Variovorax paradoxus: one gene and its partners. The protein of the gene in region 2 binds, or shares a complex with, the protein of the main gene of each other region. Links are inferred from orthologs where the notes say so. Each region holds a gene or a part of one and is shown on either strand. Other genes may lie near its edges. The genes, in order: QHG62_RS08995, QHG62_RS14025 and QHG62_RS09000.

The links.
Region 1: the proteins of QHG62_RS14025 (region 2) and QHG62_RS08995 are in contact, whole or in part, in a cryo-EM structure (PDB 9GE8), measured with the Escherichia coli proteins. The link is inferred for Variovorax paradoxus from one-to-one orthologs.
Region 3: the proteins of QHG62_RS14025 (region 2) and QHG62_RS09000 are in contact, whole or in part, in a cryo-EM structure (PDB 9GE8), measured with the Escherichia coli proteins. The link is inferred for Variovorax paradoxus from one-to-one orthologs.

What each region holds. Positions count from the first base shown.
Region 1 is NZ_CP123990.1:1,830,382-1,833,530, forward strand. Bases 150-3,149 are described here. They hold QHG62_RS08995 (arylesterase), read right to left. Parts: upstream 1,986-3,149; coding sequence 1,314-1,985; downstream 150-1,313. Other genes in these bases: QHG62_RS08985 (hypothetical protein), read left to right, coding at 150-962; QHG62_RS08990 (hypothetical protein), read left to right, coding at 1,032-1,235; QHG62_RS09000 (ABC transporter ATP-binding protein), read left to right, coding at 1,984-2,706; QHG62_RS09005 (hypothetical protein), read left to right, coding at 2,703-3,149. In the rest of the region: more of QHG62_RS08985, read left to right, coding at 45-149. UniProt on the Escherichia coli protein: TesA is a multifunctional esterase that can act as a thioesterase, lysophospholipase and protease.
Region 2 is NZ_CP123990.1:2,880,090-2,883,351, forward strand. What follows is about bases 47-3,159. They hold QHG62_RS14025 (ABC transporter permease), read left to right. Parts: upstream 47-401; coding sequence 402-2,918; downstream 2,919-3,159. Other genes in these bases: QHG62_RS14020 (formate dehydrogenase accessory sulfurtransferase FdhD), read left to right, coding at 47-331; QHG62_RS14030 (AAA family ATPase), read left to right, coding at 3,018-3,159. In the rest of the region: more of QHG62_RS14020, read left to right, coding at 1-46; more of QHG62_RS14030, read left to right, coding at 3,160-3,262.
Region 3 is NZ_CP123990.1:1,831,316-1,834,374, forward strand. The notes cover bases 1-2,910. They hold QHG62_RS09000 (ABC transporter ATP-binding protein), read left to right. Parts: upstream 1-1,049; coding sequence 1,050-1,772; downstream 1,773-2,910. Other genes in these bases: QHG62_RS08985 (hypothetical protein), read left to right, coding at 1-28; QHG62_RS08990 (hypothetical protein), read left to right, coding at 98-301; QHG62_RS08995 (arylesterase), read right to left, coding at 380-1,051; QHG62_RS09005 (hypothetical protein), read left to right, coding at 1,769-2,749; rlmB (23S rRNA (guanosine(2251)-2'-O)-methyltransferase RlmB), read left to right, coding at 2,805-2,910. In the rest of the region: more of rlmB, read left to right, coding at 2,911-3,059.

The DNA of each region.
Region 1 (3,149 bases), 1.0 Mb from region 2 along the record:
CTCGCGATCGCGATCACAAAACCCAGTCCGCCGCAGCGCAAGCCGTGCGCGGCATCGCGCCTGCGCAAACAGCCAGCACCGTCGTGCCGCGCGTACTGAGAGTCCCGGTGCACGTGCTGGAGGCCATGGGGCAGGGCGGCGGCGCAGTGGAGGGTGTGCCTGACGTCAGGGCCACCCGGCTCCTGCTCGGCAGCCTGGTGGCGTTCTTTGCGCTGATTGCGCTCTCCTTGGGTGCCGCTGTGCTGCTGCAGGACGACTGGTCGAACCTGCATGGCAACGAAGGGATCGTCGCGCTGGCCGCGCTCGCGCTGGTCGCGGGCCTGGGCGGCGGTCTCTGGTATCTGCTGCGGCAGTTTTCGCACTTGGGCCAAGGCTCGATCCGAATCGACGCCGATGGCATGCGCTGGGGCGACATCGCCTTGCCGCAAGTGCTGGCCTGGCATGAGGTGTGCCACGTGCGCACAGGCGTGCATGATGTGAAAACGGAATTCACGTCGAGCGATGCAATCGTCAAGCGGCTGGTCTTCCATCGGGCCGTGGGCGGCGGCGAAACCGCCGAAGTCAGGTTGCCTTTGGCGCTGACCACGGACGCCACGCGCGTGCTGCGCTTTCGCAACCGGGCCGCGCTCCTGCGCGCCTTGCTGCTGCGGCTTGCCACCCAGCCGAGGCCCCGGCTGCGCTTTGCTGCCGAGGTATTCATCGATGCCGGCATCGACCCGCAGACCTGGGAGCCCATGCTGGCGCCCAGGCGCTGGATGTGGCTTTCTTCCCTTGCCGCGCTGCTGCCGGCGGCGGCCGTATTCTTCTTCTGGCCGCTCGGCGAACACGTCGGCTGGATGGTGGCAGCACTGGTTCTGGCAATGGTCGCAGGTGCCGCCTCCATGGGCTGGTTCATGCACCAGCGCTATCCAGGTTTGCAAGGTGTGTTCGAGTTCGAAACACCTCCCGGCCCGCTGCCTTGAGACTGCACCGTTATCGCTTACAGTAGGCTACGCACAGTCACCGTGACTGTCTCGCCTCAAGGAGAAGCAGTGGCAACACCAAATTACGGCTACGAGAAGCGCCAGAAGGAGCTGGCCAAGAAGAAGAAAAAGGAAGAGAAGCTCCGCGAGAAGGCCAATCGCAAGCTCTCTCCAAGCAGCGAAGGACTCGCTCCGGGCGACCCGGAAACCGACGTGGCATCGCTCGAACGCGATCCGCCGACGGTGCCCGACCTGCCAACCAAGAACGGTTGATTCACCAATCGACGCTTTCGATAAAAAAGCCGCTGCGGGCCTTCGGGCCCGCAGCGGCTTTTTTAATTTGTGCCGAGCCTATTTGGCGGCAAGCAGCTTGCGCAGTTCCGGCCACACGTTGTCGAGCAACCGGGGCTGCGCCGCAGCCGTGGGATGAATGCGGTCTGCCTGAAACAGCGCAAGCGCATCGGGCGCGTCGGCCACCCCCTTCAGAAGAAAGGGCACCAGCGCCGCCTTGGTCGTGCTGGCCACCTTGCCGAACACTGCCTCGAAGCGCCGGGTGTAGTCGCCGCCATAGTTGGGTGGCACCTGGATGCCTACGATCAGCACCTTGGCGCCGGCCGCCTGGGCCGCCTTGGTGATCTGCAGCAGGTTTTCCTCGGTGTTCTGAAGCGGCAGGCCGCGCAGGGCATCGTTGGCGCCCAGCTCCACCACCACGTGGCTGGGCTTGTGCTGCGCCAGCAGCGAGGCAAAGCGGGCGCGCCCACCCGAGCTGGTGTCGCCGCTGATGCTGGCGTTGACCACCGCGGCCGGGATCTTCTGTTCTGCAAGCCGCTTCTCGAGCAAGGGCACCCAGCCTTCGCCGCGCTTCAGGCCGTACTCGGCACTGAGCGAGTCGCCAAGCACCAGAATGACCGGCTTGCGAGCCGCCGCAGGCTGGGCCTGCGCCAGTGCCGATGTCCCTGCAATGCCGGATGCGGCGGCGGTCAAGATAAAGTCACGTCGATTCAAAACGAAAAGCCTTTCCATGTCCCAACTCCCGTCTGAAGCCATTGTCGCCGTCGAGCACGTGTTCAAGTCCGTTACAGACTCGACCGGTACGCTGGACATTCTGCAGGACATCGATTTCACCTTGGGCGCGCGGGAAACCGCCGCCATCGTGGGGGCTTCGGGCTCCGGCAAGAGCACCTTGCTGTCGATCATCGCGGGGCTGGACACTCCCACGCGCGGCACGGTCAAGCTCGCGGGCGACGACATCTTTGCCATCGACGAGGACGCGCGCGCGGCCCTCAGGGCGCAGCGCGTGGGTTTTGTCTTCCAAAGCTTCCAGCTGCTCGGCAACCTGAGCGCGCTCGAAAACGTGATGCTGCCGCTGGAGCTGGCCGGCCGCAAGGATGCCCGAAAGGCCGCCACGGAGATGCTCGGGCGGGTGGGGCTTGGGCAGCGGCTTGGCCACTATCCCAAGGTGCTCTCGGGCGGCGAACAACAACGCGTGGCGCTGGCCCGGGCCTTTGTGGTCCAGCCGGCCCTGCTGCTGGCCGACGAGCCGACCGGCAGCCTCGACTTTGCAACCGGCGAACAGGTCATGCGCCTGATGTTCGACCTGAACCGCGAGCTCGGCACCACGCTCGTGCTCGTCACCCACGACCGCGGCATTGCGGCCCAGTGCGAGCGCCGCATCACCATCGAAGCCGGGCGCATGGCGCTCAATGAGTCCAAGCCTGTGCTCGTGGCCTCGCTCGAGGCATGATCGTTCCCCAGTTCTGGGCCGAAGGCCGGATTCAGGAGCGCGTAGCCGGCAAACAAATCACCGTGCGGCGCCATGGCTGGTCCGACGACAGCCCGATTGCCGCTCAAATGCATGCCGACCGGCGCACGCGAGAGGCGTTCGACCGCATAGCCGGCGGTGAAGAGCTCAATCGCCGCGAGCGCAAGCTGGCCTACAACGGCGCCCAGGGCGTGCCCATCCGCGAAGAAATTGTCGAACGGCAGGGCGACACCGTCATCACCCGCAACAGCTACGGTGCGCGCTGCCTCAACACGCCCAACGTGCTTTTCGTCGACATCGACTTCGACGAGCCGCTGCGCGGCAGCGTGGTGGGTTTTGCGCTGGCGCCCGCGCTCATTGCGGGCATCGTCGGCGGCTGGACCGCCAAGACCTGGCTGGGCGGGCTGATCGCAGCCATCGTCGTC
Region 2 (3,262 bases):
CACGATGCACTGCTTCGTCGAGGACGTGGGCCGCCATAACGCCATCGACACCATAGCGGGCTGGTGCGCCATGCAGCCGGCGGGCGCGCTGGCGGGCGACCGCGTCTTCTATACGACGGGCCGGCTCACGAGCGAAATGGTGATCAAGTCGGCGCAAATGGGTGTGCCCATCGTGGTTTCGCGCAGCGGCATCACGCAAATGGGCCACGAGGTGGCCACGCGCGTCGGCCTGTGCGCCATCGGCCGCGCCACCAACCGGCACTTCGTCTGCTATGCGGGTGTCGATCGGCTCGTGTTGCAGCCGGAACTCGCGCGCCGCAATCCGGCCTAAAGGCTGTTCCCCTACTCGCGGTAAGCCCCTGAAAGGCGTCGACGCGCCCGCGTCGGCTATCGTCTCGCCCATGAATGCCTCCCTCCGCCTTGGCTGGCGCACCCTCTGGCGCGATCTGCGCGCCGGTGAACTGCGCCTCTTGATCGTTGCCGTGCTGCTGGCCGTCGCAGCACTCACCGCTGTCGGCTTCTTTGCCGACCGATTGCAGGGAGGCTTGCAGCGCGATGCGCGGCAACTGCTCGGCGGCGATGCGGTGGTAGTGAGCGACAACCCCACGCCCGAGGCTTTCATCACGCAGGCACGCGCATTCGGCCTGCAGGGCACAGGCACCTACGGCTTTCCCACCATGGCGCGGGCCGACGATGCCCAGGGCGGCGCCAGCAAGCTGGTGGCGCTGAAGGCGGTGACCGCGGGTTATCCGCTGCGCGGCAACCTGCAAACCGCGAATACTCCGGATGCGCCTGGCAGCATCACACGCGACATTCCTCCGGGGGGCGAGGTCTGGGTCGATGCATCGCTGCTCGACTCGCTCGCGCTCAAGGTGGGAGACATGCTTCTTCTCGGCGACAGCAGCCTGCGCATCGGGCGCGTGATAACGCTCGAGCCCGACCGCGGTGCGGGCTTCATGAGCTTTTCGCCGCGCGTCATGCTCAACCAGGCGGACGTGCCGCGCACCGGCCTCGTGCAGCCCGCGAGCCGTGTGGGCTACCGCTACGCAGTGGCGGGCGCCGATGCCGACGTCAAGCGCTTTTCCGACTGGGCGGAGGCCACCATCAAGAAGGGCGAAATGCGCGGCGTGCGGCTCGATTCCTTCGAAGGCGGCCGCCCCGAAATGCGCCAGACGCTGGACCGTGCCGAAAAATTCCTGAGCCTCGTCGCGCTGCTTGCGGCGCTCCTGTCGGCCGTGGCCGTGGCGCTGGCCGCGCGCGGCTTTGCTGCCAACCATCTGGACGACTGCGCCATGCTGCGCGTGCTCGGCCAGAGCCAGCGCACCATCGCCATGGCGTATTCGTTCGAGTTCGCGGTCGTCGGCATCGTGGCCAGCAGCCTCGGCGTGGCCATCGGCTTTGCCGTGCACTACGTGTTCGTGGTGCTGCTTGCGGGCCTGGTCGAAACGGCGCTGCCGGCAGCTACCTTGTGGCCCGTGGCTTTCGGCCTGGGCATGGGGCTCACGCTGCTTTTCGCGTTTGGGCTGCCGCCGGTTCTGCAGCTGGCCAAGGTGCCGCCGCTGCGGGTGATCCGGCGCGATGTCGGCGGGCTCAAGCCCGCATCGCTCGCGGTGCTGGGCATCGGCGTGGCCGGCTTTGCCGCATTGCTGATTGCGGCCAGCAGCGACCTGAAGCTGGGCCTGATCGCCGTCGGCGGCTTTGCGGGTGCCGTGGCCGTGTTCGCACTGCTGAGTTGGCTCGCTGTGAAAGTGCTGCGCCGCAGCGTCAATGAAACCACCGCGCCGCGCTGGCTGGTGCTGGCCACGCGCCAGATCTCGGCGCGTCCGGCGTACGCCGTGGTCCAAGTGAGCGCGCTGGCAGTCGGCCTGCTTGCGCTGGTGCTGCTGGTGCTGCTGCGCACCGATTTGGTTGCGAGCTGGCGCAAGGCCACGCCGCCCGATGCACCGAACCGCTTCGTCATCAACGTCATGCCCGACCAGAGCACGGCGTTCCAGAAATCGCTGCGCGATGCGGGCGTGAAAAAGTTCGACTGGTACCCGATGATCCGCGGCCGGCTGGTGGCCATCAACGACAAGCCGGTGTCGCCCGACGACTATGTGGAAGACCGCGCCAAGCGCCTTGTGGACCGCGAGTTCAACCTCAGCAACAGCGTGGAGGCGCCGTCGCACAACAGCATCGTCGCGGGTGCGTGGAAGCCCGACGCGCCCGGCGAAGTGAGCGTGGAAGAAGGCCTGGCCGAAACGCTCGGCCTCAAGCTGGGCGACGTGCTGCGCTTCGACATCGGCGGCATGCAGAACGACGCGCGCATCACCTCGCTGCGCAAGGTCGACTGGGGCTCGATGCATGCGAACTTTTTCGTGATGTACACCGTGGCCGCATTGCCCGATGTGCCCGTGACCTACATGGGCGCCTTCCGCGCACCCGAAACCCGTGGCTTCGACAACGCGCTGGTGCGCAGCTACCCCAACGTGACCAACGTGGACATGAGCGCCACCATCAACCAGGTGCAGCGCGTGCTCGACCAGGTGATTCGCGCGGTCGAGTTCCTGTTCGGCTTCACGCTTGCGGCGGGCCTTGTGGTGCTGTTTGCCGCGGTCACCGCCACGCGTGAAGAGCGCGCGCGCGAGTTCGCGGTGATGCGCGCGGTGGGCGCGCGCGCCAGCCTGCTGCGCCAGGTGCAGCGCGCCGAGCTGGCCGGTGTCGGCCTGCTCGCCGGCTTCCTGGCGAGCATCGTGGCCTCGGTCATCGGCTGGGGCCTGGCGCGCTACGTGTTCGACTTCACCTGGACCGCATCGCCCGTGGTGCCGGTGGTCGGTGCGCTCGCGGGTGCCGTGCTGGCGCTGGCCGCGGGATGGTGGGGGTTGCGCGACGTGTTGCGCCGGCCGGTGGTGGACACGCTGCGGCGCGCGGCCGAATAATTGATAGAGATAGATTTTTTTCTTTAGCCGTGGGCGGGAAGGGCCTGGGAATGCAATACATTCCCCGGCCCTGCATTCATTCGATGAGAACCCCCCTACATGCGCTTGGCGTCATTCCAGATCACCAACTTTCGCTCGATCAACGACAGCGGCTCCATCGATTCCACACAGCTCACGGCAATTCTCGGCCGCAACGACAGCGGCAAGTCGAACCTGCTGCGCGCGCTGCGCAGCCTGAACCCCGCTGAAGGCATAACCGAGCTCAGCCCGATCAAGGATTTTCCGCGGCATCGTCGCCTTGAAGAGTGCCAGCCCGATACACCGGTCGTCGCTACACGCTGGGC
Region 3 (3,059 bases), 1.0 Mb from region 2 along the record:
CGAAACACCTCCCGGCCCGCTGCCTTGAGACTGCACCGTTATCGCTTACAGTAGGCTACGCACAGTCACCGTGACTGTCTCGCCTCAAGGAGAAGCAGTGGCAACACCAAATTACGGCTACGAGAAGCGCCAGAAGGAGCTGGCCAAGAAGAAGAAAAAGGAAGAGAAGCTCCGCGAGAAGGCCAATCGCAAGCTCTCTCCAAGCAGCGAAGGACTCGCTCCGGGCGACCCGGAAACCGACGTGGCATCGCTCGAACGCGATCCGCCGACGGTGCCCGACCTGCCAACCAAGAACGGTTGATTCACCAATCGACGCTTTCGATAAAAAAGCCGCTGCGGGCCTTCGGGCCCGCAGCGGCTTTTTTAATTTGTGCCGAGCCTATTTGGCGGCAAGCAGCTTGCGCAGTTCCGGCCACACGTTGTCGAGCAACCGGGGCTGCGCCGCAGCCGTGGGATGAATGCGGTCTGCCTGAAACAGCGCAAGCGCATCGGGCGCGTCGGCCACCCCCTTCAGAAGAAAGGGCACCAGCGCCGCCTTGGTCGTGCTGGCCACCTTGCCGAACACTGCCTCGAAGCGCCGGGTGTAGTCGCCGCCATAGTTGGGTGGCACCTGGATGCCTACGATCAGCACCTTGGCGCCGGCCGCCTGGGCCGCCTTGGTGATCTGCAGCAGGTTTTCCTCGGTGTTCTGAAGCGGCAGGCCGCGCAGGGCATCGTTGGCGCCCAGCTCCACCACCACGTGGCTGGGCTTGTGCTGCGCCAGCAGCGAGGCAAAGCGGGCGCGCCCACCCGAGCTGGTGTCGCCGCTGATGCTGGCGTTGACCACCGCGGCCGGGATCTTCTGTTCTGCAAGCCGCTTCTCGAGCAAGGGCACCCAGCCTTCGCCGCGCTTCAGGCCGTACTCGGCACTGAGCGAGTCGCCAAGCACCAGAATGACCGGCTTGCGAGCCGCCGCAGGCTGGGCCTGCGCCAGTGCCGATGTCCCTGCAATGCCGGATGCGGCGGCGGTCAAGATAAAGTCACGTCGATTCAAAACGAAAAGCCTTTCCATGTCCCAACTCCCGTCTGAAGCCATTGTCGCCGTCGAGCACGTGTTCAAGTCCGTTACAGACTCGACCGGTACGCTGGACATTCTGCAGGACATCGATTTCACCTTGGGCGCGCGGGAAACCGCCGCCATCGTGGGGGCTTCGGGCTCCGGCAAGAGCACCTTGCTGTCGATCATCGCGGGGCTGGACACTCCCACGCGCGGCACGGTCAAGCTCGCGGGCGACGACATCTTTGCCATCGACGAGGACGCGCGCGCGGCCCTCAGGGCGCAGCGCGTGGGTTTTGTCTTCCAAAGCTTCCAGCTGCTCGGCAACCTGAGCGCGCTCGAAAACGTGATGCTGCCGCTGGAGCTGGCCGGCCGCAAGGATGCCCGAAAGGCCGCCACGGAGATGCTCGGGCGGGTGGGGCTTGGGCAGCGGCTTGGCCACTATCCCAAGGTGCTCTCGGGCGGCGAACAACAACGCGTGGCGCTGGCCCGGGCCTTTGTGGTCCAGCCGGCCCTGCTGCTGGCCGACGAGCCGACCGGCAGCCTCGACTTTGCAACCGGCGAACAGGTCATGCGCCTGATGTTCGACCTGAACCGCGAGCTCGGCACCACGCTCGTGCTCGTCACCCACGACCGCGGCATTGCGGCCCAGTGCGAGCGCCGCATCACCATCGAAGCCGGGCGCATGGCGCTCAATGAGTCCAAGCCTGTGCTCGTGGCCTCGCTCGAGGCATGATCGTTCCCCAGTTCTGGGCCGAAGGCCGGATTCAGGAGCGCGTAGCCGGCAAACAAATCACCGTGCGGCGCCATGGCTGGTCCGACGACAGCCCGATTGCCGCTCAAATGCATGCCGACCGGCGCACGCGAGAGGCGTTCGACCGCATAGCCGGCGGTGAAGAGCTCAATCGCCGCGAGCGCAAGCTGGCCTACAACGGCGCCCAGGGCGTGCCCATCCGCGAAGAAATTGTCGAACGGCAGGGCGACACCGTCATCACCCGCAACAGCTACGGTGCGCGCTGCCTCAACACGCCCAACGTGCTTTTCGTCGACATCGACTTCGACGAGCCGCTGCGCGGCAGCGTGGTGGGTTTTGCGCTGGCGCCCGCGCTCATTGCGGGCATCGTCGGCGGCTGGACCGCCAAGACCTGGCTGGGCGGGCTGATCGCAGCCATCGTCGTCTTCATCGTCGCCTACCGCATTGGCTTGGCCAGAAAGCGGGGCGAGGCCAGCGGCAACCCCGCGCCTGAAAAGCGCGCGGCCGAGCGTATCGGGCGCTTCGTTCAACAGCACCCCGATTGGCACCTGCGCCTGTACCGCACGCCGGCAGGCTTTCGGGTGCTGGCGATGCACGATGTCTTCAGCCCCGCCGACCAGGCCGTGGCCGAATGCTTCGAAGCGCTGGGCGCCGACAAGACCTATGCGCGCATGTGCCGCAACCAGAACTGCTTTCGCGCCCGCCTGAGCGCCAAGCCCTGGCGCATCGGCATCGGCGAGCACATGCGGCCGCAGCCGGGCGTGTGGCCCGTTTCGCCCGAAAAGCTGCCGCTGCGCGACGCCTGGGTTGCGCGCTACGAAAAGGTCGCCGAAGGCCATGCCGCCTGCCAGTACCTGGAGAGCGCCGGCAACAGCGCCAGCGTGCATCCGAACGCGCTGGCCGTGCAGGAACTGCACGACGAAAAAACCCGGGCGCACAGCGGATTGCCGATCGCCTGAAGGTCGCCTGACGATTGCTTGAAAGAGAAGGCGCGCAGCCCTCGATAATCGGGGGATGTCTTCTCCCAAAGTGATCTTCGGCTTTCATGCCGTTGGCGTGCGCATCAAGACCGCGCCGAAATCGGTGCTCGAAGTGATGTTCGACGCCAGCCGGCGTGATGCGCGTATGAAACAGTTCATTGCCCGCGCGCAGGAGGCCGGCGTCCGGCTGGTCGAGGCCGACGGACTGCGCCTCGCCAAGCTCAGCGGCAGCCACGGCCATCAGGGCGTCGTGGCGCGCGTAGAGCCCGTTGCGCAGATCCGCTCCCTC